3 regions of the Mycolicibacterium sp. P4_G11 genome follow, and region 3 is predicted to be linked to each of the others. Evidence: predicted binding sites of a transcription regulator. Region 3 holds the regulator's gene; each other region holds the start of a gene.
What was found. Region 3 encodes LexA, which represses DNA repair genes until DNA is damaged. Its sites were predicted from a motif close to CGAACANNTGTTCG; they were not measured.
Positions count from the first base shown of each region.

Region 1: AC1U2B_RS00930 (HNH endonuclease signature motif containing protein) is a predicted target of LexA. The motif match lies at 4,757-4,770, and genes of this name have one in related genera.
Region 2: AC1U2B_RS06990 (HNH endonuclease signature motif containing protein) is a predicted target of LexA. The motif match lies at 1,590-1,603, and genes of this name have one in related genera.

Region 1 is NZ_JBFUJW010000001.1:186,926-197,287, reverse strand. It holds gene AC1U2B_RS00965 (ArsR/SmtB family transcription factor) at 65-391, shown strand; gene AC1U2B_RS00960 (SRPBCC family protein) at 378-905, shown strand; gene AC1U2B_RS00955 (flavodoxin family protein) at 915-1,550, shown strand; gene AC1U2B_RS00950 (FAD-containing oxidoreductase) at 1,534-2,907, opposite strand; gene AC1U2B_RS00945 (DUF4126 family protein) at 2,897-3,397, opposite strand; gene hisG (ATP phosphoribosyltransferase) at 3,459-4,304, opposite strand; gene AC1U2B_RS00935 (phosphoribosyl-ATP diphosphatase) at 4,331-4,612, opposite strand; gene AC1U2B_RS00930 (HNH endonuclease signature motif containing protein) at 4,774-6,183, shown strand; gene AC1U2B_RS00925 (hypothetical protein) at 6,303-7,367, opposite strand; gene AC1U2B_RS00920 (sugar porter family MFS transporter) at 7,560-9,014, opposite strand; gene AC1U2B_RS00915 (HAD family hydrolase) at 9,093-9,746, opposite strand; gene metH (methionine synthase) at 9,791-10,362, opposite strand, start outside.
Region 2 is NZ_JBFUJW010000003.1:207,025-217,386, reverse strand. It holds gene AC1U2B_RS06995 (AMP-binding protein) at 1-1,324, opposite strand, end outside; gene AC1U2B_RS06990 (HNH endonuclease signature motif containing protein) at 1,607-2,968, shown strand; gene AC1U2B_RS06985 (F420-dependent biliverdin reductase) at 3,044-3,457, opposite strand; gene dprE2 (decaprenylphospho-beta-D-erythro-pentofuranosid-2-ulose 2-reductase) at 3,493-4,251, shown strand; gene cbiE (precorrin-6y C5,15-methyltransferase (decarboxylating) subunit CbiE) at 4,283-5,464, shown strand; gene cobM (precorrin-4 C(11)-methyltransferase) at 5,461-6,216, shown strand; gene AC1U2B_RS06965 (cobalt-precorrin-6A reductase) at 6,216-6,941, shown strand; gene AC1U2B_RS06960 (hypothetical protein) at 6,925-8,808, opposite strand; gene AC1U2B_RS06955 (precorrin-2 C(20)-methyltransferase) at 8,837-10,306, opposite strand; gene AC1U2B_RS06950 (precorrin-8X methylmutase) at 10,303-10,362, opposite strand, start outside.
Region 3 is NZ_JBFUJW010000001.1:577,220-587,581, reverse strand. It holds gene AC1U2B_RS02850 (proteasome assembly chaperone family protein) at 1-156, shown strand, start outside; gene AC1U2B_RS02845 (alpha/beta fold hydrolase) at 198-1,220, shown strand; gene nrdR (transcriptional regulator NrdR) at 1,227-1,691, opposite strand; gene AC1U2B_RS02835 (LysM peptidoglycan-binding domain-containing protein) at 1,803-2,276, opposite strand; gene lexA (transcriptional repressor LexA) at 2,528-3,217, shown strand; gene AC1U2B_RS02825 (LGFP repeat-containing protein) at 3,284-5,521, opposite strand; gene AC1U2B_RS02820 (acyl-CoA dehydrogenase family protein) at 5,696-6,853, opposite strand; gene AC1U2B_RS02815 (DEAD/DEAH box helicase) at 6,964-8,343, opposite strand; gene AC1U2B_RS02810 (PE-PPE domain-containing protein) at 8,753-10,362, shown strand, end outside.

The sequences.
Region 1 (10,362 bases), 390 kb from region 3:
AGAAATCCCGACGATCCATTTATATTTACTTGCATCTATATAGACGTCTAGGCATACTGGCTTCATGGACGTCTTCGAAGCGGTCGCCGAACCGAATCGGCGTGCTCTGCTCGACGTACTCGCCGAGGGCGAGTGCACGGCCGGTGAACTGGTCGCCACCCTCCCGGGCCTGACTCAGCCCACGGTCTCCCGGCACCTCCGGGTGCTGCGCGAGGTGGGGCTGGTCGAGGTCCGGCCCGATGCCCAACGACGCATCTACGCGCTGCGCGCCGACGGCCTGGTCGAGATGGACCAGTGGATCGACCGCTACCGCCGCTACTGGACCAACCATCTGGACGCCCTTGAGCGTCATCTTGATTCGACATCCGAGGAGGAACATGGCAACCGATGAACTCGAGGGAGTCGTCACGATCGACGGCGACCGCGCAACGCTGACGTTCGAGCGTCGACTGCGGCACCCCGTCGAACGGGTATGGGCCGCGATCACCGAGCCCGCGCATCGCGACATCTGGATGGGCAAGACCGTCATCGACGGCCGCGAGGGCGGCTCGATCGAAACGGTCGCCTCCGGCCCACCGGTGCCACCGGACCTGAAGCGCATGACCGGGCGCATCCTGGTCTGGGATCCGCCGCACGTGTTCGAGCACGAATGGCACCAGCAGATCGTCGAACCCGGCGTGGTCCGTTACGAACTCACCGCCGACGGCAGCGGCACGCTACTCCGGATGACGCATCGCGGCCTCGGAGTGCCCAACGCCAACGGATTCCGGCCCGGCACACAGGCTTTCCTCGACCGTCTGCAGGCGCTGCTCGACGGCACTCCCCTACCCAGCTGGCTGGAGCGATACGCCGAGATCGCCGGCCACAGCCCACTCGACGCCCCACCCACAGTTCCGCCCGCCTAGGAGAAATTGATGTCGGACAACACCTTTCACGACGCCCCGTCGGTGGTCGTCGCCTACCAGTCCGGGTTCGGCCACACCGCATTCCTCGCCGAGGCAGTGGCCGCCGGAGCTCGGTCCGCGGGCGCGGCCGTCACCCCGATCCGGTTGGGTGATGTGAGCGAACACGATTGGCAGGTGCTCGACGCGGCCGACGCGATCATCTTCGGCACCGCCACCTACATGGGCAACGTGTCGGCCGCGTTTCAGACGTTCGCCGAGCAGACGGGCCGTCGCTGCCAACAGGGCACCTGGCGCGACAAGGTGGCGGCAGGCTTCACCAACTCTGGAAGCAAGAGCGGCGATAAGCTCAATGCGCTTGTCTCACTGGCGGTTTTCGCCGCTCAGCATCACATGCACTGGGTCAATCTGGGTCTGAGTCCTGGCTGGAATCACTCCACGGCGAGCGAGGACGAACTGAACCGACTGGGCTTCTGGCTGGGCGCCGCCGCAGCGACCGACGTCGACGCAAATCCCGACGAGGTACATCCCTCTGACGTCGCGACCTGCGAGCACCTTGGCCGGCGGGTCGCCGAGGTCACTCGGCAGCTGGTCGCCGGACGCACTGTCGCGCAGGCTGATATGGAAGCCGTTACTGCAGGGGCCTGAGCCCCTCGAGCATCGTGGGCACCAACTCGGCAACGGTCGGGTGGATGTGCACGGTGTGCGTCATGGTGGTGTACGGGGCTTTGGCGGACATCAGATCGAGGATGCAGTGCACCACCTCGTCGCCGCCGACGCCGAGAATGGCCGCGCCGAGAATCTGGTTGGACTCGGCGTCGACCACGACCTTCATGAAGCCCTGGGTCTCCCCTTTTTCGATGGCCCGGCCGACGCGGGTCATCGGACGCTTACCCACCAATGCTTTTCGCCCAGATGCCAGAACCTGGGCCTCGGTCATGCCGGCCCGCCCCAGCGGCGGGTCGATGTACAGCGCGTAGGTGGGGATGCGGTCGCTGACCCGGCGCGGCTCGTTGTCCAGCAGGTTGGCCGCGACGATCTCGAAGTCGTTGTACGACGTGTGGGTGAACGCGCCCTTCCCGTTGCAGTCGCCCATGGCCCAGATGTGGTCGACGGTGGTGCGCAGCTGGTCGTCGACGGTGATGTATCCCCTGGAGTCGGTTGCCACCCCGGCCTTTTCGAGCCCCAGATCGTCGGTGTTGGGCACTCGGCCGACGGCAACCAGGAGGTGTGAGCCCGATACGACGGCGCTGCCGGTGCTGACCGCCACTCCGTCACCGTCCTTGGCAACGCGAATCTCGTCGGCGCCCAAATGGATTGTGATGCCCTCGCGCTCCAGGATGTCCTTGATGGCGACGCAGACGTCGTCGTCTTCGCGGGAAGCCAGCCGTGGCCCGCGTTCGACGACGGTGACCTCGGCGCCGAACCGGCGGAACATCTGCGCGAACTCGAGGCCGATGTAGCTGCCGCCGATGATCACCAGATGCTCTGGCACGGTGTCGAGTTCGAGGATGCCGACGTTGGTGAGGTAGTCGACGTCGGCCAGACCGGGGATGTCCGGGACCGTCGCGCGGCCACCGGTGTTGAGGAAGATCTGCTTGCCCGTGATCCGTTGGTCACCGACCTGGAGCGTGTGGGGGTCGATGAACCGGGCGTGTCCGCGCAGCAGCGTGCAGCCGTCCATGCCTTCGAGCCAGCTCTCGACGCCATCGCGATCCGCAGCGACGATGCCGTCCTTGCGACCCTTGACTTTTGCCATATCGACGGTGACTTCGCCGGTGCCGATGCCGTATTCGACACCGCGGCGGGCCAGGTGTGCGGCGTAGGCACTGGCGACCAACGTCTTGGTCGGGATACAGCCGTAGTTCACGCAGGTGCCGCCGACGAGCTTGCGCTCCACGATGGCAACGGTCTGGCCGGCGTCGACCAGCCTGCCGGCCAGGGGCGGTCCGGCCTGTCCCGCGCCGACGATGATGGCGTCGAATGCGGTGGCCTCAGACGACATAGGGACCGATCGCGCTCAGAGCGACGGCCGCTACCGCGAAGCCGCCTCCGACCGCGAGCACGTCCTCGGCGAGCGCCACCGGCAGGTCCTTTCCGCCGTTGCGCGCCACGAGGATTCGACGAGCGTGGAAGCCCGCCAAGGTACCGATCACCGCGCCGATCATTCCGCCGCCCATGCCGATGAACGTGTGGTGCCATCCGGCGCCGATGACCGCGCCGGCGAACGCACCGGTGAGCAACCGGGCCCCGAACTGCGCCGGCACTGTCCGCGCCGGAGTCTTGGGCAGCTGATCGGTGATCAACTCGACCACCAGCAGGATGGTCAGCACCGTCACGGTGATCGGGTGGCCGACCCATTCGGCCCAGGTACCTGCCAACGGCAACCAGCCGAGCTTGGCAGCCCAGGCCACCACCGCGGGCGGAGTGAGGGCCCGCAGGCCCGCAACCACACCGATGAGTAAGGCGAACAACAGAACCAGCGCTTGCGTCACGTGACCCTCCAGTCGGAAGTGCAGGTTGTCGAACCTACGGGGACGCTAACACCGGCACGGGTCAGAAGCGACAGAACCGAATATCGGAAGCGAGGATTGCCTTGGCACCAATGGCCGTCAGCTCGTCCATGATCGCGTTGACCTCCCGGCGCGGCACCAGGGCGCGCACGGCCACCCAGTCGGCATCCGCCAACGGCGCGATGGTCGGCGATTCGAGACCCGGCGTGATTGCCGTCGCCTGCTCCAAAACGGTGCGGGGGCAGTCGTAGTCGAGCATCAGGTACTGCTGCCCGAAGACCACACCCTGGATACGAGCCGCGAGCTGGTCGCGAGCCTGATCGGGCGCCGCGTCGGCACGCTCGATCAGCACGCCCTCCGAATCGCACAGCGATTCGCCGAAGGCCACCAGATTGTGCAGCGCCAAGGTCCGACCGGAGCCGACGACGTCAGCGATCGCGTCGGCCACGCCGAGCTGGATCGAGATCTCCACCGCGCCGTCGAGGCGGATCACAGTGGCCTCAATCCCCTTGTCGGCCAGGTCTTTCCGCACCAGGTTCGGGTAAGCACTGGCGACGCGCTTACCGGCGAGGTCGGCGACCGACCAGTCCCGGCCCGCGGGCGCGGCGTACCGGAACGTCGACGAGCCGAAGCCCAGCGCCAGCCGCTCACGGACAGGCGCCATCGACTCAGCGGCCAGGTCGCGGCCGGTGATGCCGAAGTCCAGCTGCCCGGACCCCACATAGATCGCAATGTCCTTGGGCCGCAGGAAGAAGAACTCGACCTTGTTCACCGGGTCGACGACCGTCAGGTCCTTGGGATCGGTGCGGCGGCGGTATCCGGCCTCGGACAGGATGTGGGCGGCCGACTCGCTGAGCGCGCCCTTGTTCGGGACGGCGACGCGGAGCATGCCGTTGGTCTCGTTCGTCGCGGTGTTCACAGCTTGCCGTACACGTCGTCGAGGGTCAGGCCGCGCTTGATCATCAGCACCTGCGTCCAGTACAGGAGCTGGCTGATCTCGCCGGCCAGCTCGTCGTCGCTCTCGTATTCGGCGGCGATCCACACTTCGCCGGCCTCTTCGATGATCTTCTTGCCCAGGTGATGCACCCCGGCGTCCAACGCTGCGACGGTGCCGCTGCCGGCCGGCCGGGTCTGCGCTCGCTCACTGAGCTCGGCGAATAGCGCATCGAAGGTCTTCACGGGCTGCAATTGTTTCACGCTGCGGACGTGGGCTGTGCACGTGGCTGCCCGGGGCGCCGCGGCGGCAGCACACCCAGTCTCGAAAAAACTTTGGTCACTTTGTTTTCGCTGGTCACAGTAGGTAACTAGCGTCACATTTCCCGCGGTTTCTTGTCAGTGATTCGAACTAGTGTTCGAGTATGGACATTGCCAGCGCCGCCGCCGTGGAGGAGGTCTACGCGGACCTCGACACGGCCCAGGCTGGTGCCGCCGCGGTGGACTACATGGCCTTGTCGGTGCCGGAGTTGTTGGCGGTGCAGTCCCACCGTGAGCAGATGCGGTGTGCCGCCGAAGCCGTTGATCATGCCGTGGTGGCCGCGTTGCAGGCCCAAACCACCGCCACGGAGATCGGGGCGAAAAACTGGCCTGACGTGCTGCGTGTCCGGAATCGGCTCGGTGCCGAGGAGGCTCGCCGCCGGGTCCGGCACGCCGAACTCCTGGGCCCCCGCCGGTCCCTGACCGGGGAGGTGCTGGCGCCGCTGCGCCCGCATGTCGCGGCTGCGGTCGCTGCGGGAGCGATCAATGCTGATCATGTCGATGTCATCGAATCGTTCTTCGCCAAACTGCCCACCTGGGCGGCACTGGCCGCCCTCGATGAATCTGAACTGGCGCTGGTGGCCGCCGCCCGCAACCTCACTCCCGAAGGGTTGCGGTCGGTGGTCAAACGCAAGCTCTACGAACTCGATCAGGACGGCCCCGAACCCGATGACCGCGACCCGGAACCCGACCGCGAGCGGGGCATCGTGATGGGTAAACAGTGTCCCGATGGCAGCAGCGAGATCCGGGGTCGGCTCACCCCGCAGGCGCGGGCCCTCTACGAAGCGTTGATGGTCAAGTACGCCGCTCCCGGCATGTGCAACCCCGCCGACGAACACCCCTGCACCTCGGGAACCCCGACCCAAGAGCAGATCGACAACGACCACCGCACCCTGGCCCAGCGCCAGCACGATGCCTGGGTCACGATGGGCCGACTGCTGCTCTCCGCTGATCTGGGTGAGCACAACGGCTTCCCAGTCACCATTGTGGCAACCTGCACCCTCGAACAACTCGAGCAGCGCGCCGGGGTCGCACAGACGCACACCGGATCGGACCTGCCGGTCACGGATCTGGTGACTCTGGCCGCCCAGGCCGGGGCGTCCTGCTACCTCACGGTCTTCGACAACCATGCCGATGTTCCGCTGTATCTGGGTCGGGCACGGCGCACCGCCACCACCGGCCAACGCCTGGCCCTGTTCGCCCGCGACAAAGGCTGCACCCGCCCCGACTGCACCCGACCCGCCGCCGACTGCCAAGCCCACCACGCCGTCACCGACTGGCGTCACGGCGGACGCACCGACATCACCGACCTCACGCTGGCCTGCGGCCCCGACAACCGCCTGGCCACCGACGGCGGCTGGACCACAGAAATGCGAAACGGCCGCGCACACTGGACCCCACCACCACTGCTCGACGTCGGCCAACCAAGAACCAACACCATCTACCAACCCCAGCTCTATCCCACCGAGAGCGGAGACGACGAAGGCGGTGAAAGTAACAGTCCCGCAAACTGATACGGCGCGATGAGCTGGTCGCGCCAGGGTGGCGGCTGCCCGTGCAGGTGAGGCCGTTCCCGTCGACTGAGCCGATCCGCCGTGGCGATCCAGTGGCCCGGCAGCGGCCCCGTCAATGGCTAGGAGCCGCCCTTGTTGCCGTTGCCGGACTGGCCCGAATCACCGGACTGGCCCGCAGCACCAGGCCGACCCGCATCACCGGATCGGCCACCGCCTGACTTGCCGCTGGAGCCCGACTTCTTGTTGCGCGACAATGACTTTCCAGTGTCAGATGTTGCGGTGTCGGACTTGCCGGCGTCACTCTTCCCAGCACCCGCTTTCGCGCCGCCACTATTGCCGCGGACGCCGGGGGTGTTCAGCTGATCGGGCGCCGGACGTCCCTGCGGTTTGCCGTTGTCGGCCTCGGCGGCGGCGAAATCGGTGGTAGCAGCGGTCGGCACCACGAGTGCCGGCTTCAGGCGCCTCTGCATGAAGCCACGGGGCGCAACTGAGGGCGCCTTCACGACATCGGCGTCCACGTCGGCGCCGGTGGCCCGCGGCTGTCCTTTGCCGGCTGCGGTGGGATCTGGCGGGGCCGCCGTGGGGTCTGGCACTGCCGCAGTAGGGGCAACGGTTTTCGCCGAGACGGGCGCCGGCACCGCTGCGAACGGCAGCAAGTTGAGTATCGGGGCAGCGATGGAGTTGAAAATTGTGAGCGGCACGCCCACGACCAATCCATACAAGATGATGCCCAAGAACACGAAGGGCCCGAAGACCGCTGCCAATTCGGGCGTACTGACCAACGGCTGGGCCAACGTCAGGAACGCCGTCGACAGCGCGGACACAATCGCCTGCTCGATAACTGCGACGGCCCCAGCAGGCTGCGGCGTGGGTAGCGATGTTGACGTGGCTGCCAAAGACGTTGGAGCCGTGCCGGATCCGACCTTCGGCGTCATCGCGGCTGCGGCGCCGAGATTCGAGCCGCCACCTACCACCACGTGCGCTGCGGCCGCCATCAAGTCGGCGTGGGTGGCCACGAATTGGTCCAGCGGGGCCCATTGCGCCGACATCGACGTATTCACAGCCGCTACCCGGGCAGCACTGATGGCGACCGCGGGATCACGCCCCGGAGGGGCCGCACCCACAAAGCCGACCACCACGATCACGGCCGTGGCGACCGCGATAAGAACGTTCAGACGAGCCACACAACGAGAGCCGCCGTTGACCATTGCGCACCCCTTCCGTGAAGGAGCGTCAGAACCACGGCAGCACCAACGCTCACCGCCGATAATTATCTACAACGTCAATACCGACGGCATCAGCCATCTGACGGATATTCGCTGGATTTGGGACCCGGCTCAGTCAGTCATTTCAGTCGTACAAGACAGCCGGCGGCGTCACTTTGCCAGCAACTCGGCGTGCATATCTTCCAGCGCAACGCCTTTGGTTTCACGAACCCACTTGGCGACGAAGACCAGCGACAGCAAAGCGCACAGCGCGTAGAAGCCGTATGCGACGCCCAGCGTGCTGCGCAGTTCGGGGAAGCTGACAGTGATCGCCCAGTTGGCGACCCACTGGCCGGCCGCGGCCAGACCCAGCGCCGCGGCACGGATGCGGTTGGGGAACATCTCCCCCAGCAGCACCCACACCACCGGCCCCCAGGACATACCGAATGCCACCACGAACAGGTTGGCGGCGATCAAGGCGACGGGCCCTTCGACGCCACCCAACTGCGGAACACCGTTCACCTGCGGGGCGGTGCCGAAGATGACCGCCATGGTGGCCAGCGTCACCGTCATCCCGGCCGAGCCGACGAGCAGCAGTGGTTTGCGACCGACCTTGTCGATCAGCATGATCGCGACGACCGTCGTCAAGATGTTCACCACCGACGTGATGACGGTGATGACGAACGACGAGCTCTCGTCGAAACCTACGGCCTCCCACAGCACGTTCGAGTAGTAGAAGATCACGTTGATGCCCACGAACTGCTGGAACACCGACAGCGCCAGACCGACCCAGACGATGCCGTAAAGACTCAAGGGTCCGCCGCCGGGCTTGCACATGTCACGCCAGGTGGGCTTCGACTCGGACTCGAGCGTCCGCTGGATGCGATCGATGGTGATCTCCAGATTCTTCTCCCCCAGCAACATGGTGAGCACCTTGCGGGCTTCCGGAATCCGATGCGTGGCAACGAGATAACGCGGCGATTCGGGAATCGTGAAGGCCAGTAGGCCGTACACCACTGCGGGGATGGCCATCAGGATGAACATCCAGCGCCAGGCCTCCAGACCCAGCCACAGCACGCTGCTCGCGCCACCGGCCAAGTGCGCCAGCAGCGCGTCGACCGCCAGCGACAGGAAGATGCCGCTGACGATGGCCAGTTGCTGCAGGGACCCGAGCCGACCACGGATGCTCGTCGGCGATGTTTCGGCGATGTAGGCCGGCGCGATCACCGACGCGATGCCCACGCCAAGGCCACCGACAATGCGGAACGCGACCAGTACCTCGATGCTCGTCGCCACGCCGGCCCCGATCGCGCTGACAAAGAACAGCAGCGCGGCCAGCTTCATCACGGTGAGTCGACCGACGCGGTCCGCCAGCCGCCCGGCCGTCATGGCGCCCACCGCCGCACCGAGCAGCGCCGAGGCGACCGCAATGCCCAAGGCCTGGTCGCCGATGTCGAAGTACTGCTGAATCGACTTCACCGCACCGTTGATGACGGCACTGTCGTAGCCGAAGAGCAAACCGCCGAGCGCCGCTACCGACGCGATGCGCACGGCACTGCGGCCGGAGTCGAACTCCTCGTCATCGAAGATCGCCGATGTGTCGTCACCGATCGGGCCATGGGACATCGGACGTCCTTTCGCAGCGCTGCGTGGTGTGCGTCAACGATCGCACAGCAGACCCCACTACCGGACCAGAACTAGCGGCTACGAACACATTTCGGTGTAGATGTCACGAAGGTCCGCGACGCCGAGCCCGGCCAGCGTTTCGATGTGCCGGCGGCGTGGCCCGTCGGGCACTGCGACGTCATTGGGCACCACCAGCACGACGCAGCCCGCGGCATCCGCCGACTGCGCACCGGTCACCGAATCCTCGATCGCCAGGCAGTCCTGCGGCGCGACCCCGAGCAGTTCGGCGGCGCGCTGGTACGGAGCCGGATGCGGCTTACCGTCGGGCACCTCGTCACCGCAGACGGTGACCGTAAAGTAGTGACTACCAATGGTTTTCAGCGCCTGCTCGGTCAGCGTGCGCCGGGTGTTGGTCACGAGCGCCAGCGGAATCTCGCTGGCGGCCAACGTTTCCAACAACTCCTGCGCACCGGGCCGCCACGGCAGCCCCTGCTCGAACAGCTCACCGGTGTAGTCATGCAGCCAGTCCGCGGACTCGGCCATGGATTCCGGGGTCGGGTCCAGACCAAGATCGTCGTACACGATGCGCATGACGTTCTCCGCCGAGCCACCGACCGTCGTCTCCCGCACCGCGTCGGTCAGCACCCCGCCCTTTTGGGCGTAGAAGGCGTGCATCGCGACGTCCCACAGCTTTTCGGAGTCGACGAGCGTGCCATCCATGTCGAAGAGCACAGCTTTGAGCGTGGGGCGGGCGAAGCTGGGGCGGGAGATGGGTATCAGTCCTCCGGGTTATATCCGAGGTTGGGTGCCAGCCAGCGCTCGGCTTCTTTCAGCGTCCAACCTTTACGTCGTGCGTAGTCGGCGACCTGGTCCTGCGCCAGCCGGCCGACCACGAAGTACTGCGACTGCGGGTGCGAGAAGTACCAGCCGCTGACGGCCGCGCCGGGCCACATCGCCATCGACTCGGTCAGCTCGATGCCAGCTCGTTCCTGGACGTCCATCAGCTCCCAGAGCGTCGCCTTCTCGGTGTGCTCGGGGCAGGCCGGATAGCCGGGCGCCGGGCGGATGCCGACGTACTTCTCCCCGATAAGCGCCTCGTTGTCCAGCTGCTCGTCGGGCTGGTATCCCCAGAACTCCTCGCGGACCCGCTGGTGCATCCGTTCGGCGAATGCCTCGGCCAATCGGTCGGCGATGGACTCCAGCAGGATGGCGCTGTAGTCGTCGATGGCGGCCTTGAACTCCATGATCTTGTCCTGGCTGCCGAGCCCGGCGGTGACCGCGAAGGCGCCGACGTAGTCGGCCAGACCTGTGTCCTTGGGCGCGATGAAGTCACCCAACGACTTGTTCG
Region 2 (10,362 bases), on a different contig from region 3:
ACTTGATGAGCTCCTTGAGCCGGTCGACGATGTAGATGCAGCCGCTGGCGTCGACCCGGGCCAGATCACCGGTGTGCAGGAATCCGTCCGCGTCGATGGTCTCGCGGGTGGCGGCATCGTTGTTGAGGTAACCGGCCATGACATTGGGGCCGCGGAAGCACAGTTCGCCGACCTCGCTCAGGCCGTGTTCGGGCTGGCCGATCTCGGCGCCCGTATCGGGGTCGACGATCTTGCTGACGGCGCCCGGCACCGTCCAGCCGCACGAGCTCAACGGCGCGACGGCACCGACGAGTTCGCGGCCACCGTCGAACGGCATGCAGTGGCTCACCGGGCTCAGTTCGCTCATGCCGTAGCCCTGCACGATGGGGCACCCGAGCCGGTCGGCGACCGCCATCCCGAGGTCGTCATCGAGCGGCGCGGCGCCCGACATCAGCCCCTTCAACGAATCGAGCCGGTAGGAGTCGACCATCGGGTGCTTCGCCAGCGCCACCGCGACCGGCGGCGCGATGAACGCGAATGTGCACTTGTGGTCCTGGATGGTCCCGAGGAACTGGGCGAGGTCGAAGCTGGGCATGATGACCAGCCGGGCCCGTGCGTGCAGGACCGAGTTGAGCAGCACCGTCATGCCGTAGATGTGGAAGAACGGCAGCACCGCCAGCACCCGGTCATCCTGGCCCATGGCCTGGATCGGGCGAATCTGCGCCACGTTGGCCGCCAGATTCGTGTGGGTGAGCATGACGCCCTTGGGGTTTCCCGTGGTGCCCGAGCTGTAGGGCAGCGCCGCCAGATGAGTGGCGGGGTCGAAGCTGACCTGAGGCGCGGGCAGTGCGGCGTCGAGCAGTTCGGCGGCATTCGGATGACCGTCGACCGAGCTGCCGGGACCGTCGAGGACGACGATGCGGTCGGCGGCCAGCCCAACGGCCGCCGCAGCCTGCAGCGCCTGCGGCGCCAGCGCGGTGACGGTGATCAGCAAGGCGGCACGGGAGTCCGTCAGCTGCTTGGCGATGTCCTTGGCGGTGAACAACGCATTGATCGTGGTGGCCGTGGCACCGGACCGCAGAATGCCGTGGAAGGCGACCGCGAACGCGGCGCTGTTGGGCGCCAGCAGGCCGACCACGTCGCCGACGCCCAGGCCTCGGGCGGCCAGCGCACCGGCGAACGCCTCGATCCGGGTGGTCAGCTCGCGATAGGTGAACTCAGCGCCGGTCGCGACCTCGGTGATGGCGATGCGATCGGCATCCGACTCGGCCAGACCGCCGAAGATGTACTCGTAGACGGCCGTCGTCGGGATCTGGACCTCGGGGAAAGGGCTGGCGATAGTCATGGCGTCATAGATCGAACCATGCCGGGGTGACGTGCGTCATGCCGGTTGGTCGCCGTCGGCAGGCCGGTTGCGGGACCGCGTTACACGTCGTCGGCCATGCGCAACGCACCCGTCGGACACGCCGCCACGGCCCGTCGCAGCACCAGCGGCCGCCGGCCGCGATCGCTGCCTTTTCATCGATCCCGGCGGCATTGTCATCCGCCTCGAATTCTCTTGCGCCCCTTTGGTTTCAGTGGTCACAAACGGCGATTTCTTGTCGGTTGTTCGAACTAGTATTCGAATATGGCAACGGCAGTCCGCTCGCAGATCGATTCAGCGCTCGACGCGCTGGATTTGGCGGTGGACACCTTGAACGGCTTGTCGTTCGAAGAGTTGACGTGCCCGGAGCTGCTGGCGGTGCTGTCGCGGTTGGAGCGCGCCGCGCGGCGGATGCCGGTGGCCGAGCAGGCGATGGTGGCCCGGCTGGCCCGCGAAGCGACTCCCGCGCAACTGGGCGGGCTGGTGCTGACGCAAGCTCTGGCCGACCGCCTGCAAATATCGGCAGAGGATGCCAAGCGTCGGATCGGCAACGCCGCCGCGTTGGCGCCACGCGTCGGCCTGACCGGCGAGCCGTTGCCGCCGCTGCTACCCGAAACCGCTGCCGCCCAAGCTCGGGGTGACGTCGGGCCCGAGCAGATCAAGATCGTCCGCAAGGTCCTCAAGAAGCTGCCCCGGCACACGCTCCCTGACGTCGCTGCGGACGCCGAAGCGCAGATGGCGGCCAACGCCGCTCAGTTTCGTCCTGAGCAGCTGCGCACCGTGGGCCGGCGCCTGCTGGACACCCTGCACCCTGACGGGGAACTCGATGAGCGCGAACGCAACCGCCAGCGCGGCGTCGTCTTCGGTCCCCAACAGCCCGACGGGCTCAGCCGCATCTCCGGGTGGGTCACGCCGCAGTGCCGCGCCACCATGGAACCGGCCATGCACAAGCTCGGCGCACCCGGTATGTGCAACCCCGATGACGCGCAGCCCTGTACTTCGGGTACGCCCACCGACGCCCAGATTCAAACTGACGCCCGCAGCACCGCGCAACGAAACCACGACGCGATGGAACAGGTGTTCCGCGGTGCGCTGTCTTCTGGTGAACTCGGTCAGCATCACGGGCTGCCGGTCACGGTGATCGTGTCGACCACGCTGCAGGACCTCGAAACCGCCGCCGGCCATGGTGTGACGGCTGGGGGCACCTTGGTGCCCATGCGGGACATCGTCCGGATGGCCGCCGACGCGTACCACTACCTGTGCATCTTCGACCGCGCCACTGAGAAGCCGCTGAACCTGTTCCGCACCAAGCGCTGCGCCTCTGATGCGCAACGGATCGCGCTGCACGCGATACACGGCGGCTGCACATTCCCCGGCTGCACCGCCCCGGCCTACCTCACCGAAGTTCATCACCTGGACGAGTACGCCGCCGGCGGCAACACCAATGTCGAGGACCTGACCTTGGCCTGCCGGCCGCACCACAAACTCGTCAAACCCGGCGGCTGGCAGACGATCCGCGGCGCCGACGGGCAGACGGTCTGGATACCCCCGCCGGAACTCGATGTCGGGCAGGCCCGCACCAACGACTACCACCATCCCGAACGCTTTCTCAGGCAACGGGATTGATGGCCGACGGGCCCATCGCGGACCTGGTGAAAACCACTGGGCCCGCGGCACCCGCATGCTCGCGGTAGGGACTGACTAAGCCTCGCCGCGGTCCAGCAGCTCGCTGGAGCCGAGGACGCGTTCCACCCGGACCTCGATCACCACGCGTCGGGGATTCACCCGTGGGGTGCGGTAGCGCTGGGCGTAGCGCAGTTCGGCGTCGCGGACGTCGTCGGTGTCATGGCTGACCGTCGACTTGCCTTCGAGGGACAGCCACCGGGCGCCGTCGACCTGGCTCAGCACCGCGACGCCACGCTGGGCCGCGTTGAGCGCCTTCTGGGAACCGCCGGTGGTGATGACGCGCGCGATGTGGGTCTTCGGGTCGAAGGTGAAACCGACAGCCACGACGTGCGGGGAATTGTCCGACCGCAGGGTGGTCAGCATCGCCAGATGACGCTCGGTGAGGAATGCCAGCGCGTCACTGGTGAGCCGTGTCGTTGCCTTGGCCATCACGGTCAAAAGTAGCGCAGGTGATAATCGCAGCCGTGAACGACACGGCGGATGCTGGCGGCGAGGTGGTCGTCATCTTCGGCGGCCGGAGCGAGATCGGCCTGGAACTGGCCATCCGGCTGGCGCCGGGCAATACGGTGGTGCTTGCGGCCCGCCGGGCCGACCAGCTGACCGACGAGGTGCAGGCGGTCAGGGCGGCGGGCGCTGCCAACGTGCAGACCTGCGAGTTCGACGCCGACGACCTGGCCTCGCACGCGACGCTGGTGGACGCGATCGAGGCCGGGCACGGGCCGATCGGCACCGCGGTCCTCGCGTTCGGCGTCCTTGGTGACCAGGCCCGGGCCGAGGAGGACGCCACACACGCGGTCGCCGTAGTGCACACCGACTACGTGGCCCAGGTGAACCTGCTGACGCTGCTGACGCAGCGCATGCGTGCCGCCGGCCGGGGACGCCTCGTGGTGTTCTCATCGATCGCCGGCGCCCGGGTCCGCCGGGCGAACTACGTCTACGGGTCGGCCAAGGCGGGCCTGGACGGCTTCGCCTGCGGATTGGCCGACGCGCTGCACGGCACCGCCATCCAGCTGCTGATCGTGCGGCCGGGCTTCGTGATCGGCCGGATGACCGACGGCATGGACCCGGCGCCGATGTCGAGCACGCCCGCGCAGGTCGCTGACGCTGCCGCGACGGCGCTGCAGAGGGGCAAGTCAGCGGTGTGGGTGCCCTGGGGTATTCGGCCGCTGATCTTCGCGACGCGGTTTGTGCCGAAGGCGATCTGGCGGAAGATGCCACGGTGATGAGCGCTTGCGCGAAGAACAGAGGACTCCAGTGACAACCGGGAAAATCACCGTCGTCGGTATCGGGGCCGACGGCATGGCCGGTCTCGGTCAGACGGCGCGCAATGAACTGCTCGGCGCCAGAGTGATTTTCGGTGGACCGCGGCAGCTGGACCTGCTGGACCCGGAGGTGACCGCCGAGCGCCGGGCCTGGCCGTCGCCGCTGCTGCCGGCCCTGCCCACGTTGTTCGACGGACTGCCCGACGTGCACGTGGTGGCTTCCGGTGATCCGATGCTGCACGGCATCGGCGCCACCCTGATCCGGTTGTTCGGTCGGGATCGGGTGACGGTACTGCCGCACGTGTCGTCGGTGACCCTGGCCTGCGCGCGACTGGGATGGAGCGTGCAGAACACCGAGGTGATCAGCCTCGTCAACGCCGCGCCCCACACCGCGATGCGGCTCGGCGGCCACGCAGTCGTGCTGTCCAAGGGTGCCGACACCCCGCGGACATTGGCCCGGCTGCTCACCGAAGCTCGGCGCGGCCAATCGGAATTCACCGTCCTGGAACAACTCGGCGGGCCGGCCGAACGTGTCACCACGATGACTGCCGCGGATTGGGATGCGGCGGCCCCTGACGTCGACGCGTTGAATGTCATTGCGGTGCGGTACGTCCCCGATCTGCGGATCGGAGCGGCGTTGCCGGACACCGCTTTCGCGCACGACGGGCAGATCACCAAGCAGCACGTGCGCGCGGTGACCCTGGCCACGCTGCAGCCGCGGCCGGACCAAATCCTGTGGGACGTCGGCTCGGGTTCGGGCAGTGTGGCGATCGAATGGTGCCGGGCCTCGGGTGGTCGCGCGGTTGCCTTCGAAAGCGACGACGTGCGCCGCGCGCGGATCATCGACAACGTCACCACCTTCGGCGTGCGGGTCGATGTCCGTGGCGCGGCGCCGGAGAGTTTCGCCGACGTACCCGCGCCGCACACCATCTTCATCGGTGGCGGCCTGACCCGGCCCGGCCTGTTCGACGCCTGCTTCGACGCGCTCGAATCCGGTGGAAGGCTGGTCGCCAACGCGGTGACGGCGGAGTCAGAAGCCTATGTGGTGCAACTCTATTCGAAGCTGGGCGGCGACCTGCGCCGCTTCCAGCACTATCACGGCGAACCGATCGGTGGCTTCACCGGTTGGCGCCCGGCATTGCCGGTAACCCAGTGGACGGTGGTCAAAGAATGACGGTGTACTTCATCGGCGCGGGCCCCGGTGCCGCCGATCTCATCACCGTCCGCGGGCAGCGGCTGCTGCAATCGTGCCAGGTCTGCCTGTACGCCGGTTCGATCATGCCCGACGACCTGCTGGCGGAGTGCCCGCCGAACGCTCGGGTGGTCGACACCGGTCCGCTCAACCTGGAGCAGATCATCGGCGAGCTGGCCGCCGCGCACGAAGCCGGGCTCGATGTGGCGCGTCTGCACTCCGGCGACCCATCCATCTACAGTGCGGTCGCTGAACAGTGCCGACGGCTCGACGAACTCGGTATCGACTACGAAATCGTCCCCGGCGTACCGGCTTTCGCTGCCGCCGCCGCGGCCCTCGGGCGGGAGTTGACGGTACCGGGCGTGGCTCAGACCATCACCTTGTCCCGGGTGGCGACGCTGTCGACGGCGATGCCCGACGGCGAGGACCTGGTGACCCTGTCCAAGCCCGGCGCCACCTTGGTGCTGCATCTGGCCGCAGCGCAGATCGACAACATCGTCCCGCAACTGCTCGAGGGCGGATACCGTCCGGAAACCCCGTGTGCGGTGGTGGCTTTCGTCAGCTGGCCGACCGAACAGGTCGTCAGGTGCACACTGGCGGAGCTGGCCGAACGCACGAAGGCGGCCGGCATCACCAAGACCGCGGTCATCTTCGTCGGAGATGTGCTGGGCGCCCAGGGTTTTGCCGACAGCTACCTGTACTCGAGTGACCGTCGCAGGGGAAGTTCGCACTGATGAAGCTCCTGTTGCTGGGTGGGACTTCCGAAGCGCGGGCGCTGGCCAAACGACTGCACCCCGACATCGACCTGATCAGCTCCCTGGCCGGCCGCGTCCCCGACCCGGCGCTGCCGGTGGGTCCGGTGCGGATCGGTGGTTTTGGTGGCGTCGACGGCCTGCGAAAGTATCTGCAGGACAACGAGATCACTGCGGTCGTCGACGCCACCCACCCGTTCGCCGCCACCATCACCGCCACTGCCGCACAGGTCTGTGCCGGCTTGGGGCTGCCGCACCTGGTCTTGGCCCGGCCGGCGTGGCCGCACGGTGACGCCATCGTCGTCGCCGACGACCGGCAGGCCGCGCAGACCGTCAAAGACCTTGGCTACCAACGGGTCTTCCTCACTACGGGACGGTCCGGCACGACGGCGTTCCGCGAGTCAGACGCCTGGTTCCTGATCCGTGCCGTCACGCCGCCCGACGCCGAGTCGCTGCCACCCGATCACGAAATCCTGCTCTCCCGTGGCCCTTATGGCTACGACAACGAGCTGGCCTTGCTGGTTGACCACCGCATCGATGCCCTGGTGACCAAGAACAGCGGAGGTGGCATGACGCGCGCCAAGTTGGATGCTGCTGCGGCGCTGAACATTCCGGTGCTCATGGTGGATCGGCCGGGGCTGCCCGACGGCGTGACGACGGCCGCCACCGTCGACGAGGCCGAAGCCTGGGTCAGGGAGCGCCGATGAGCCGCTGCAGTTCGTCCCACGCCGCCCGCCGTTGTTCCTCCGCATCGTCGCGGAGCTGACGGACCTGTTCGCCGTGCGCGGTGCTGCGGTCCCGCAGGGCCTCCAGGTCGACGATGAGTCGGCGCCGTAGTTCACCTTCGGGTCCGTCGCTGCCGAGTACGTTGAGCTGCTCCGAGATTCGGCTCTGTGCCTCGTAGTCACCCGAGCGCGCCGCCTGGACTTGCTCGGCTTCGGATTCCAGCCGCTCGGCAGCCGCCCACCGGTCCAAGACACCGCCGAGCGCAGTGATGGTGGTCGCGTCGAGTGACCGGTCGGCGAGCCACTCTTCGAGTTGACCCGGTGCGAGATGTTCGTAGGCGATCTCGCTGGACAGGGGCCAGCTTTCCAGCACCGTCGCTTCAACCGCCTGGTGGCCCGCCGCGGTGACCGTGATGCGGTGGTTGGTCCCGTCGTCGGCGATCGCGGTGACGTTGTTCCGCGGTTCGACGCCACGCCCCTGAACGCGGGCGATTTCGAAGATCACCTCGACAGGTTCGGCATGGTCGTTCTCGACCCGCAGGGTGTGCAGCCGCTCGCGGCGCTGCTCGTGCACCAGGGCGGCGCGGGCGAGCCGGACCCGGGCTGTGACGTCGCTGACGGCCGAGGTATGCCGGCAGCGCACCGCAAGGTCTTTCGCGAACGGCAGCCGCACCTTCGCGTCGCGGGCGGTGAAGGGCACCATCGCTTCACCGGCATAGACGTCCTGCTCGTAGATGACGGCGGGACCTTCCTCGAGCACGATGCCCGCGGTATTGGTGAAGGCGAGCACGATCTCGGGGGAGCCGTCGTGGCCGTGCCACACCAACTCGCGCCGGACACCGTCGACGGCCTGGACTGCCAACGGAATCATCGAAGCGCCGCCGCGCTTGAGCGACACCGGGGTGCTCAGCCGGTATTCGAAATACTCACCGCGGTCAGCGGTTTCGACATCGTCGACGGCATCGGCATAGGCATCGAAATATCCCGCTCCGGCGGGCGCCGGCATACCCGCCAGCATCGGCATGGCCTCCGCAGACCGAGTCTTCGCCGCCGCGGGTACAGGCACCGGAGCTGCGCCGCGGCGGCTCTCCTCGACGACCTCACGATGGACGTGCTTGCCCTGGTACAGGTCGATATCGAAGGAGACCGGTTCGCCGGTGGTCAGGGTCAGCTCGATGTCGGTGAGGTCCTCGTCGACCGGGTTGTGCACGATGCCCATCGCGGTCAGCACCAGACTGTCACCGTCGCGCACCAGCCGGTACGACAGCCGCCACAGCGGAGCCGGCACCACATAGGACACCTGGACGGTCCCGCTGCCTCGAACCTGTACGCCCAGTTGGCAATGCTGGCCCGCGGTCAGCGCACGGGATCGGTCCAGGAGGTAGTCGAGGTTGTCGCGCGAAGGGCCCTCCGTCAGCGTCACGGCACCGATGTGGGCCAGTTCGATCAGGCTGACCGCCCCGGCGTCGGTGCGCAGGACCAGCACCTGCCGGTACTTTGCGGATTCATCGACGCCGATCACCTCGCCCCGGTGCTGGGTGCCGTCGCAGTCGACTTCGACGGTGCGGCCCCGCAGCCCGTCGAACAGTCCGCGTAGCGCGTTGCCGGAGTCGATCAGCGTCCCGCGGTCGCCCAGTTGGGTGTGCGGGTCGGTCGGGGTGTCGAACGAGACCGCTCCGACGGCCAGCTCGGTGCCGGTGCCGGTGATCGACAGCGACTTCAGCACGTCCTTCATCTGGGCGTGGCGGAATGTCAGTGCGAAATCACCGTCGACCGGACCACTGCGTTCGACCAGCGCCATGCCGTGCTTGTACATGACCAGGCGATTGACTCGAGGGCTTTCGCTCATGTACGGAAACCCTAGTGGCCCAATCGAATCAGTGTGGGTAATACCGCGGGGTGAACACCCGGTCGCCATCGGCGGTGGTGTGCCACACCGTCTGTGACGACCCGATGATCAGCATGCAGCGCATGTCGATCTCGGCCGGGTTGAGTTCGGCCAGGCGCACCACCCGCACGGATTCGTTCGGTCCGGCGACGTCGCGGCCGATCACCACGGGAGTGTTCGGGTCGCGGTATTCCAGCAGCAGGTCCTGCATGGCGGCCACCTGCCACGTGCGGGTCTTCGACGCCGGGTTGTAGATGGCCAGCACCAGATCGGCGCGGGCGGCGGCGGTGAGCCGCTCAGCGATGATGTCCCACGGCTTGAGGCGGTCGGACAGCGAGATCACCGCGTAGTCATGGCCGAGCGGCGCACCGACCCGGCTGGCGACGGCCTGCGCGGCGGTCATCGCCGGGATCACCCGGACCTCGACGCCGGGCCACTGCCTCGCCTCTTCGAGTACCGCGGTCGCCATCGCGAACACCCCGGGGTCGCCGGACGACACCACGGCGACGGTCCGGCCCTGCTGGGCCAGCTTGCACGCCAGCTCGGCGCGCGCACGCTCGTCGGTGTTGTCGCTGGGGTGGCGCTGCTGGCCGGGACGATCCGGCACCCGGTCCAGGTACGGCCCGTAGCCGATCAGATCGGTGGCCGCTGCCAGCTCGCGACGGGTCTGGGCCGTCGTCCACTCCGGGTCGCCCGGACCCAGCCCGACCACCACGACGCTGCCGACCGGGGCCTCGGCACGACGAGAACCCGGCAGGATGGCGATCGAGAAGTACGGCACTGTCGCGGCGTCGACGTCGGCGGCCGGCAGTACCCGCTGTGCCTCGGTGCTCGCACGCTCCACATAGAACGCTTCGTCCAGTCGTCCGGCCGACGAAAGCGCCTGCCGCACAGCCGGATACGACCGGCCCAGCTTCATCACGACGGCGGCGTCGGTGTCGGCCAGCCGGCGCTGCAGCTCGCCCGCCGGCAGGGTGCCGGGCAGGATGGTGAGGACCTGTTCGCCCTGCACCAGCGGCGTCGAGATCGCGGCCGACGCGGCGCTGACGGACGTCACGCCCGGCACGATCACCGCGTGGAACCGTTCGGTCAACCGGGTGTGCATGTGCATGTAGGAGCTGTAGAACAGCGGATCGCCCTCGGCGAGCAGCGCGACGTTGCGGCCGGCCGCCAGGTGGGTGGCGATGCGCTCGGCGGCCTCGGCGTAGAAGTCTTCGATCGCGCCGTCGTACCCGCCCGGGTGCGACGTGGTTTCGGTCGTCACCGGGTAGACGAGGTGCTCCTCGATCTGGCCGGGACGCAGATACGGTTCGGCGATGCGCCGCGCGATGCTGTGGCCGTGCCGCGCGCTGTGGTACGCGACCACATCGGCCTCGCCGATCAGCCGGGCGGCCTTGACCGTCACCAGTTCCGGGTCGCCTGGGCCGAGGCCGACACCGTAGAGGGTTCCCGTTGTCATTCGGTTTCACTCGCAATCGCGTTCACCGCGGCGGCGGCCATGGCACTACCGCCACG
Region 3 (10,362 bases):
GTCGCTGCTCAGGAGAATCGGTCGTTGCTGGCACGTGACGAGGAACTACCCAGCGGCGACGAGCTCGGCGCCCAGTTCGAACAGTTCCTCGCCGAACAGTCGGGTGACGGTTTCACCGATCCCCGCCCCGGCGACGACGGCACCGCCGGCGACTGACCCACGCGGTCGGCCCGCCGACACGATGGGAAGGAGCGACGATGCCCGACGGAAAGCCCACCCTGCATTCTGTGCGTGACGTGACACCCCGCCTGGAATTCCGCACCATCCACGGCTACCGACGGGCATTTCGGGTGGCAGGCTCCGGCCCGGCGATCCTGCTGATCCACGGGATCGGCGACAACTCCACCACGTGGGAAACCGTGCAGAAGCGCCTGGCCCAGCGGTTCACCGTCATCGCCCCGGATCTGCTGGGACACGGCCAGTCGGACAAACCGCGCGCCGACTACTCGGTGGCGGCGTACGCCAACGGCATGCGGGACCTGCTCAGCGTGCTGGACATCGAACGGGTGACGGTCATCGGGCATTCGCTGGGCGGCGGCGTGGCCATGCAATTCGCCTACCAATTCCCGCAACTGATCGATCGTCTGGTGCTGGTGGGTGCCGGCGGTGTCACCCGCGACGTGAACATCGCACTGCGGGTCGCGTCGATGCCGTTGGGTACCGAGGCCCTGGCGTTGTTGCGAATTCCGTTGGTACTGCCCGCGCTTCAGCTCGCCGGGCGTCTCGGCGGCGCGGTACTCGGGTCGACCGGACTGGGTCACGATCTACCGAACATGCTGCGGATTCTCAACGATCTGCCCGAACCCCGGGCCTCATCGGCCTTCGGTCGGACCCTGCGCGCGGTCGTCGACTGGCGCGGCCAGGTGGTCACGATGTTGGACCGATGTTATTTGACCGAAGCCATTCCGGTGCAATTGGTTTGGGGCACGCACGACGCTGTCATCCCGGCCGCCCACGGAGAACTGGCGCACGCCGCGATGCCGGGTTCCCGGCTGGAGTTCTTCGACAACTCGGGACATTTCCCATTTCATGACGACCCCGATCGATTCGTGGAGCTCGTCGAGAATTTCATCGACACGACCGCGCCGTCGGTCTACGACCGCGATGCCCTGCGCGGCCTGCTGCAGGCCGGCGTCACAACAAAGACGATGGATGCCTCGTTCGACATGAAAGCCGCGGTGTTCGACGCACTGGAGACCGACGAACGCAGCGCGACCTAGCTGCCGTCAGCCCGGCGACGTCACGCCGCGGTGTGCGCGCAGCGCCTCGATTTCGCGCTCGAAGTCCTCGGCGGACGAGAACGAGCGGTACACCGACGCGAACCGTAGATAGGCGACCTCATCGAGGTCACGCAGAGGACCGAGGATCGCCAATCCGACCTCGTGGCTCGGCACTTCGGGAGATCCGGTGGCCCGCACCGCATCTTCGACCTTCTGCGCCAGTTGGTTCAGGGCATCGTCGTCGACCTGCCGACCCTGGCAGGCGCGCCGCACACCCTTGATCACCTTGTCCCGGCTGAACGGCTCGGTGACGCCGCTTCGTTTGACCACCGCGACCACGGCGGTCTCGACCGTGGTGAACCGGCGACCGCATTCCGGGCATGACCGGCGACGCCGAATCGCCTGCCCTTCATCAGCTTCTCGTGAATCGACCACACGCGAGTTCGGATGCCGGCAGAACGGACAGTGCATCACCGCTCCTTCGCCGCACCGACAATCGACCGTTTCGAACGGTCTCGAGCCTACCCGTGCCGCTCGGGCGCGGCCGGGCGCCGTGCCGATCAGGGTGCGCACGGGCTGACCTCAGCCGACCGGGGCGATCAGCGTCTGCCCGGCGTCCAGGGCGACCGAGGGCAGCTTGTTCAGTTCCTTGATGCGGTCGACGACGGCACTGACGGGCGCGTCGGGAGCCACCCGCCGGGCGACCTGCTGAATCGACTCACCGGTCTGCACCCGGACCACGGCGAGCTGCGCGGGCACCGATGCCGTCGATGCGGTCGGCTGGACAGCCTCCCCGAACTGCGCCACCAGGCCCAGCCACACCGTGATCCCCGCCGCGACCAGGGCCAGGATCACCGTGGTCAGCGGGGTGATCGGGTTGCTCCGATGCGAGGCGCGGGAGGTCAGCACGCCGGTACCGCGGTGCCGGAACGCCGCACCCGAGGGACGGGAACCGGCCGGCCGCAGCCGGGCCTGGCGGTGCCGATTCACATCTGCGCGCCGAGGCACGGCACGGACGACGACGTCGGTCGGGTATTCGCGGGTGATGGTGGTCATGTCGGTTCCTCTCGGGAGTTCGTACATAGGTTCGATAGCTCGTATGTTCGACTATATCGCCCAAACGTTCGAACGGTAGAACATGTGATCGAACTGTTGCGAACGATACGACCACCCACCGACAAGTTGCGTTCCGCTACTTCGGCCCCGCTTTCGCCACGTCACGACCAGATCTCGGGCGCGACACGCCGACCGACCCGATCTCGAACACATGTTTGATGAATCGTGTGCACTGGGCTAGATTCGTCCCTATGAGCGACAGCACCGAAACCCCGGACGCCCAGCCAGGCGGACGGTCCAGCAGCCTCACCGAACGTCAACGGACCATCCTCGACGTCATCCGCACCTCGGTGACCACGCGCGGCTACCCGCCCAGCATCCGGGAGATCGGCGACGCGGTCGGCCTGACCTCCACTTCCTCGGTGGCTCACCAACTGCGCACGCTGGAGAAGAAGGGCTATCTCCGGCGCGACCCGAACCGCCCGCGCGCCGTGGATGTCCGGGGCACCGACGAGACGAACGGCGCCACCGTCACCACCGATGTCGCCGGTTCGGACGCGCTGCCCGAACCGACCTTCGTCCCGGTGCTCGGCCGGATCGCGGCCGGCGGTCCGATCCTCGCCGAAGAGGCCGTCGAAGACGTCTTCCCGCTGCCCCGTGAACTCGTGGGCGAAGGCTCGTTGTTCCTGCTGAAGGTGGTCGGCGAGTCCATGATCGATGCCGCGATCTGCGATGGCGACTGGGTCGTCGTGCGGCAGCAGAACGTGGCCGACAACGGCGACATCGTGGCGGCGATGATCGACGGCGAAGCCACCGTGAAGACCTTCAAGCGCACCAAGGGCCAGGTGTGGCTGATGCCGCACAACCCGGCGTTCGATCCGATCCCGGGCAACGACGCGGTCGTCCTCGGCAAGGTCGTGACCGTCATCCGCAAGATCTGACGCCTGCCAGACCTATAGGTGAGCCCCGCTGCAGTCGCTCGCAGCGGGGCTCAGCCGTCGGTGCCGTCAGCCTCGGACGAATCCGTTGGTGACCGCGAATTCCTCACTGGCGAACCAGATTTCGACGTCGGCTTCGTCGTATCCGGGAGAGCCCGGCACCCAGTACAGACCTGACTTGGTGTTGGCCTTGATGCCATAACCGTCGGGCGGCTCCGCACCGGTCGCGACGCGGAACGACATCTGCGCGGTCTCGGGCTCTTCCGCCCCCAGCGCATGGTGCCGGCCACTGGCCGGACCGGCCGCCGCGGCGTCCTCCGCAGCCCTGTCGTCGGTAAGCGTGTCGTCCGCGGACGGCTCGGCCAAAGGTTCGTCTGCCGGCTCAGGTTCGAGTACCTGTTCCTCGGGCTCGTCGGCTTGCTCTTCGGCAGCCGGCGCAGCCCACACGCGGTCGCCGGGGTTCCGAGGCCGAAGGCCCGCGAAGCCCGCCAGCCCGGCCGCCGTCAGGCCCGCCGCCGCGCCACCACGACGCAATGCGTCCGGAAGCTGCACCGAGACCGTGGGCTCGTCGGCGGGCTCGTCGTCGCCGTGCGCCTCAGGCTCCGCCACCTCGTGGACCTCGTCAGCCGGCACGTCTTCGGGGGTCTCGACCTCTTCGGCGACCTCTGCCTCTGCAGCGGTCTCGGGCTCGCCCTCGGACACCTCGTCCGCAGGCTGCTCAGCCGTGAAATCGGGGTACACCGTCGGCGCGGTGTCGATGACATCCGGGTTGCTCTGGAAGGCCGGGCCGCCGTGCGGATTGTCGAACTGCTGGTCCTCGGCCGCGAATTCGTCGGCGTACTCCCCCTCGTCGGCCGGGGCGTACTCGCTGTCGACACCGCCGTCCGCGTACTGCGGGTCGCCGTACTCCCCGTCGCCGAACTCGTGGTCGTCGTAGTCGTACGCGTCTTGCTCGTCGAAGGCTTCCTGACCGGCGCGACGCCGACGCCGCAGCAGCGTCGCGATGACGATGCCGACCACCACCAGCAACAGCGGGATGATCGCCAGCAGCCACCACCAGTGGAACTGGTACCACTTGCCGGGCTGCTCGGACTGCGCGCTCACGCCGCCCGGCACGTCGGCGCTGGGCACCTGTAGACCGCTCAACTGCGACGCCAGCTCCGCCGGTTCAGTGCTGAACGACCGGCTGGACTTGTTCCACGAGATCGAGCCGCCCGTGAACTTCTGGCTGACGACGTCGCCGCTGACGGTTTGGTCGGCGGTCGGCGCGCCGAGCTTGCCGGCCGCACCGCCCAGCTTGTCCCACGCGGCGTTCACAGCGCCGCGGACGACGAAGGCGCCGTGGTCGGGCGTCCAGAAGATCGTCGGGTTGTCCGCGGCGGCGAACGTCGCGATCCGGCTCTTCGGCGATACGCCGCCGTCGGTCTCGTTGCTCGCCGGGAATCCGAGGTCGCCCTGCGGCCCACCGGCCGCGCGGTACTTGGCCAGCACGTCGCCGGTGACCGCGTGGGCACCGGTGGCCGGCGAATAGAAGATGGTGCCGCCGGCGAAGTTCTGCGCCACCCCGTCACCGACCTTGTACTGGGCACCCTGCTCGTCGCCGAGGGGACCCTGCGGCCCGCCGGCCGCCCGGCGCGCCGCGGCGATGGCCGACGTCGCATCACCCGGCACGTCCACCCCGGTCAGCTGGCCTGCCAGGTCAGCGGGCGTGGTGGTGAACGCCTTGGTCTTGGCGTTCCAACTCACCTCACCGCCGGTGAAGGGCTGCGAGACGACGTCGCCCTGCCAGGACTCGTCGGCGGTGGGCACGCCGAGGGTTCCCGCCGATCCGCCGAGCTTGTCCCAGGCGACGTTGATCGCACCGCGAACCACCCAGGCGCCGTTGTCGGGCGTCCAGAAGATGACCGGCTTGTCGGCCGCACTGAACGTGCTGTTCCGGCTGTCGGTGGCCTTCCCCGCGCCCTCGTCGATGGTCGGGAAACCGAGATCGCTGTCCGCGGCGCCGCCGAGCGCCTGATACTTGTCGAGAATTGCGCCGTAAATCAGATGGGCGCCGGTGCCCTCGGTGAAATAGATCTTTCCGCCCGCGAAGTTCTGCGCATAGCCTGCGCCGACCTGGTAGACGTCACCGTCTTTGGCGCCCAGCTCACCTGTGTCACCGCCCGCGGCATCCCACGTGTGGGATATCGCCGTGTCTGCGGCGTCGCTTTCCGGTGTCGCGATCGCCGTCGGAGCCATGAGCAATGCCACCGCGACGGAAAGGGCACCGACACCAGCCCATCCGCCACGGGTTCGCAGCCCGGTCATCGAATTCCTCCCGCGGTTGGCAAAACTCCGGATACAAATTCCGTCAGACAAACTCTCGTGATCGAGAGATTCTGTCAACTTTGCTTCAGTTCATGCCCATCGTGCGGGATATCCGGCGTTATCTGCCTAGTGTGTCGCGGTTCGATATGCGAATAAATTCGCATCGACAATTCGTTAAACGCCCAATCCGCGGCCGATGATCTCCTTCATGATCTCGGTGGTGCCGCCGTAGATGGTCTGGATCCGCGAGTCCAGGAATGCCCGCGCAATGGGATATTCACGCATATAGCCGTAGCCGCCGTGCAGCTGCAGGCATCGGTCGACCAGGCGGACCTGCGCCTCCGTCGAATACCATTTGGCCATCGCCGCCTGGTCGATTGTGAGCTTTCGATCGAGATGCAGGCGAATGAACTCGTCGACCATGATTCGCACCGCAGTGGCCTCGGTCGCCAGTACGGCCAACACGAATCGACTGTTCTGGAAGCTGCCGATCGGCTTGCCGAACGCTTTACGCTCCTTGGCGTATTGCAATGTCGATTCCAGCACGGCCTCCATGGCGGCGGCCGCCATCACCGCGATGGAAATGCGCTCCTGAGGCAGGTTCTGCATCAGATAGACGAATCCCATGCCCTCCGCCCCGAGCAGGTTCTCGACCGGAACTCTGACGTCGGTGAACGACAATTCCGCGGTGTCCTGCGCGTCGAGGCCGATCTTGTCGAGATGACGGCCGCGTTCGAAACCCGCCATGCCGCGCTCGACCATCAGCAGGCTGAAGCCCTGCGCGCCCTTGTCGGGGTCGGTGCAGGCCACCACGATCACGAGGTCGGCGTGAATACCGTTGGTGATGAACGTCTTCGAGCCGTTGAGCACGTAGTGATCGCCGTCTTTGACGGCGCGGGTCTTGATGCCCTGCAGGTCACTGCCGGTGCCCGGCTCGGTCATGGCGATGGCACAGATCAGTTCGCCGGTGCAGAACCCGGGCAACCAGCGCTGCTTCTGCTCTTCGTTGGCCAACTCCAGCAGGTACGGCGCGATGACGTCGTTCTGCAGCGTGAAACCCAGACCGCTGTGCCGTCCCGCCGCGGTTTCTTCGCTGACGATGACGTTGTAGCGGAAGTCCGGGTTGCCACCGCCGCCGTACTCCTCCGGCACTGCCATGCCGAGAAAGCCCTGCTTACCGGCCTCGCGCCAGACCTCGCGGTCGACGATCTTGGCCTTCTCCCATTCCTCGCGGTAGGGCTCGGCGTGCCGGTCAAGGAACGCGCGGTACGACTCCCGGAACAGTTCGTGCTCGGGTTCGAACAACGTGCGGTCGTACTTGATGACACCCATGCGAGACCTCCGGTACTGGATAAGTTTGGCAACAACTTATCCCAACCGGGCGGTTGGTTGTGAGGGGGACCACACCCGGCGCGCCGCCGGGTGTGGCTGGGTAGGTGCGGCTAGCGCGACTGCGAACGTCCCGACTGCGAACGACCCGACTGCGACCGTCCCGACTGGGTACGACCCGACTGCGACTGGGCGCGCCCGGGGGCCTGCAGACCGCCCGAACTGCGGCGGCGACGCTGCGCCTGACCCGCGGTCGCGGTCTTGGCCGGCCGGTTGCCGCCGCGGGGCGCGGGAGCTTCCTTGGGTGCCGGCGCGCGGTACGGCGCGATCTCGCCGACCAGAGCCTGCACCGGCGCCGAATCAGCCACGACTTCCTGCGGCCGGGCCGTGATGCCGGCCTTGCGCAGCAGCTGCTGGGCGTCCTTGCGCTGCTCCGGCAGGACGACGGTGACGACGTCACCGGCGCTGCCGGCGCGGGCGGTACGTCCCGAGCGGTGCAGGTAGGCCTTGTGCTCGGCCGGCGGGTCGACGTGGACGACGAGCTCGACCTCGTCGACGTGCACGCCGCGGGCCGCGATGTCGGTGGCGACGAGCACCCGCGCCTCTCCAGCGCTGAACGCTGCGAGGTTGCGGTCACGCGCCGGCTGGGACAGGTTGCCGTGCAGGTCGACCGACGGCACACCGGCCTCGGTGAGCTGCCGGGCCAGCTTGCGGGCCTGGTGCTTGGTACGCATGAACAGGATGCGCCGGCCGGTGCCGGACGCCAGCCGCTGCACCAGAGCGTTCTTCTCCGCGGCACCCGAGACGTGGAACACGTGGTGGGTCATGGCCGGCGGCGGCGCGTCGATCTCGTCGACCGAGTGGGTGATCGGGTTGGACAGGAAGCGGCGCACCAGCTTGTCGACGCCGTTGTCCAGGGTCGCGGAGAACAGCATGCGCTGCCCACCGGACGGGGTCGCCGCCAGAATGCGGGTGACGCCGGGCAGGAAGCCCAGGTCGGCCATGTGGTCGGCCTCGTCCAGGACGGTGACCTGGACGGCGTCCAAGGTGACCAGCTTCTGCTTCATGAGATCTTCGAGGCGGCCCGGGCACGCGATGACGATGTCGACGCCGCCGCGCAACGCGTCGACCTGGCGGTTCTGCGAGACGCCACCGAAAATGGTGGTCACCTTCAGCCCGAAGGCGCTGGCCAGCGGCTCGACAGTCGCGGCGATCTGGGAGGCCAGCTCGCGGGTCGGGGCCAGCACCAGACCGGTGGGACGCGACGGACGCCGCGAGACGCCGCTCAGCCGGGACACCAGCGGAATGGAGAAGGCCAGGGTCTTGCCACTGCCCGTACGGCCGCGGCCGAGGACGTCCCGGCCGGCCAAAGTGTCGGGCAGGGTGCTGACCTGGATCGGGAACGGCGCGGCGATGCCGCGGCCGGCGAGGGAGGCGACGAGCGCCTCGGGGACGCCGAGTTCAGCGAACGACGACGATTGTTCTTCAGACATGGATAAAGACAGCCTTTCCGGCACGGTAGGTCGACAATGCCGGCGGCAGTATCGGTCGCCGCGAGAAATGCTGGTGCAGAGGGAACTGAAGGCTCTCAGCCGTTCCACGACGTGATCAGCGGGCGTGTCCTGCATGGATGCGCAGCTGATGTTGGTCAAAGCTTAGTGCCGAACAGGGCGTATCGCTGACCACCGCACCCCATTCGGCCGTCCCGGGATCGAAAGACCTTGCCCCACAAGAGGTATCGCGATGGTGTGATTTCACCCACCACCATCGGAGCACCGAGCACGCAAAAATCGACACACCCGACAAATTTTCGGCAAACGCCGGGTACCGGTCCGGTCGCAGTGCGACGATGCGAAACAGGAGCCGATTATCGGGGTCGGCGACGTCCGAAAGGGGGCGAGGATGCGCACTTTCGGACGCACCATCCCCGCAGCGGTGGCCGTGATGCTGACGGTGCTGAGCACGGTTCTGCTTGGCGTGGTGTCGATGGTGACGGCCGCGTTCACGCTCGCCGCGACCGCGCTGATCGTCCCGGGCACCGGCACACCCAACGCCAACATCGTGGCGGGCTACAAGGAGAACGCGGACAACTACTACATCGCGCCGTTCAACCCGTTGTGCACGCAGCCGAGCTGCACGCTGACCGGTATCGACTACCCGGCCCAGTTCTGGCCGATTCCGTTGCCCGGCTGGGGTGGCCTGTCCGGCGCCAAATGGAACGTATCGACTGGTGAGGGCATCGCCAATCTGGACGCCGCCCTGACCGCCGCATTGCCCACCGCGACGCCGGCAAACCCCGTCATCATCTTCGGCTACTCGCAGGGCGGCAACATCGTCAGCCGCGAGAAGGCCACCCTGGGCGGCCTGACCCAGGCCCAGAAGGACGCGCTGTCGTTCGTCATGATCGGCAACACCAACCGGCCCAACGGTGGGCTGTTCGAGCGGCTGGCCTTCCTCGGCACGGTGCCGATCCTGGATGTGACGTTCGGCCTGCCCGCACCCACCAATACCGGCATCAAGACCACCGACATCGCGTTCGAGTACGACGGCGTCTCCGACTTCCCGCTGTACCCGATCAACCTGCTCGCCGACCTCAACGCCATCGCCGGATTCTGGTACACCCACGGCACCTACCTGGCGCCGAACGCCAACAGCGACGTCGGCGAGATTCCCGACCTCGAATACACGCCCGCCGAGCTGAACGCGGCCCTCACCGACCCGAAGAACCAGACCGTGTACGGCGACACCACCTACATCACCATCCCGACCAAGACCCTGCCGATCGTCCGGCCGTTCCTGGAATTCGGCGGCTTCACCCACACCAGCTTCATCATCAAGCCGATCGTCGATCTGGTCGCCCCGGTGCTGCGGGTACTCATCGACACCGGCTACGACCGCAGCCTGAGCCCCGGCGTCCCGGCGCCGTTCCGGTTGATCCCGCTGATCAACCCGGTCACGCTGACGGTGGACCTGATCAACGCGGCGGGCGAGGGCGTCAAGGCCGCGGTCAGCGACATCACCGGCGGCAAGGTGCAGTTGCCGATCGCCGCGACGCCCGTGCCGGCCCCGGCGACGGTCGCGGCCCGGAACGGGTCGAGCACGCCGAAGGCGGTGTCCGCCACCCCGACCGGTGACGCCAAGCTCGCGCTCGTGACGGCCCCGAAGCTGTCGACGACGGACACGACGGATCCGAAGGGCGCCGACGCCAAAGACGCCGATACCAAGACTCCGGATGTCAAGACACCCGACACCAAGACCCCGGACACCAAGACCCCGGACACCAAGACCCCGGACACCAAGGTCACCGACCCGAAGACCACCGACACCACCGACCCGAAGCAGGATCCGAAGCCCGGCACCGATTCGACCACCAAGGGCGGCCCGGCCAAGGACGGTCAGACCACGGCGACCGACAAGGCCAAGAAGCCGAAGAAGGACAAGAAGGCCCAGACCCCCAAGGCGCCCAAGCCCGCGAAGCCGGCCGCCGAGAAGGCCGACAAGCCGGCGAAGGC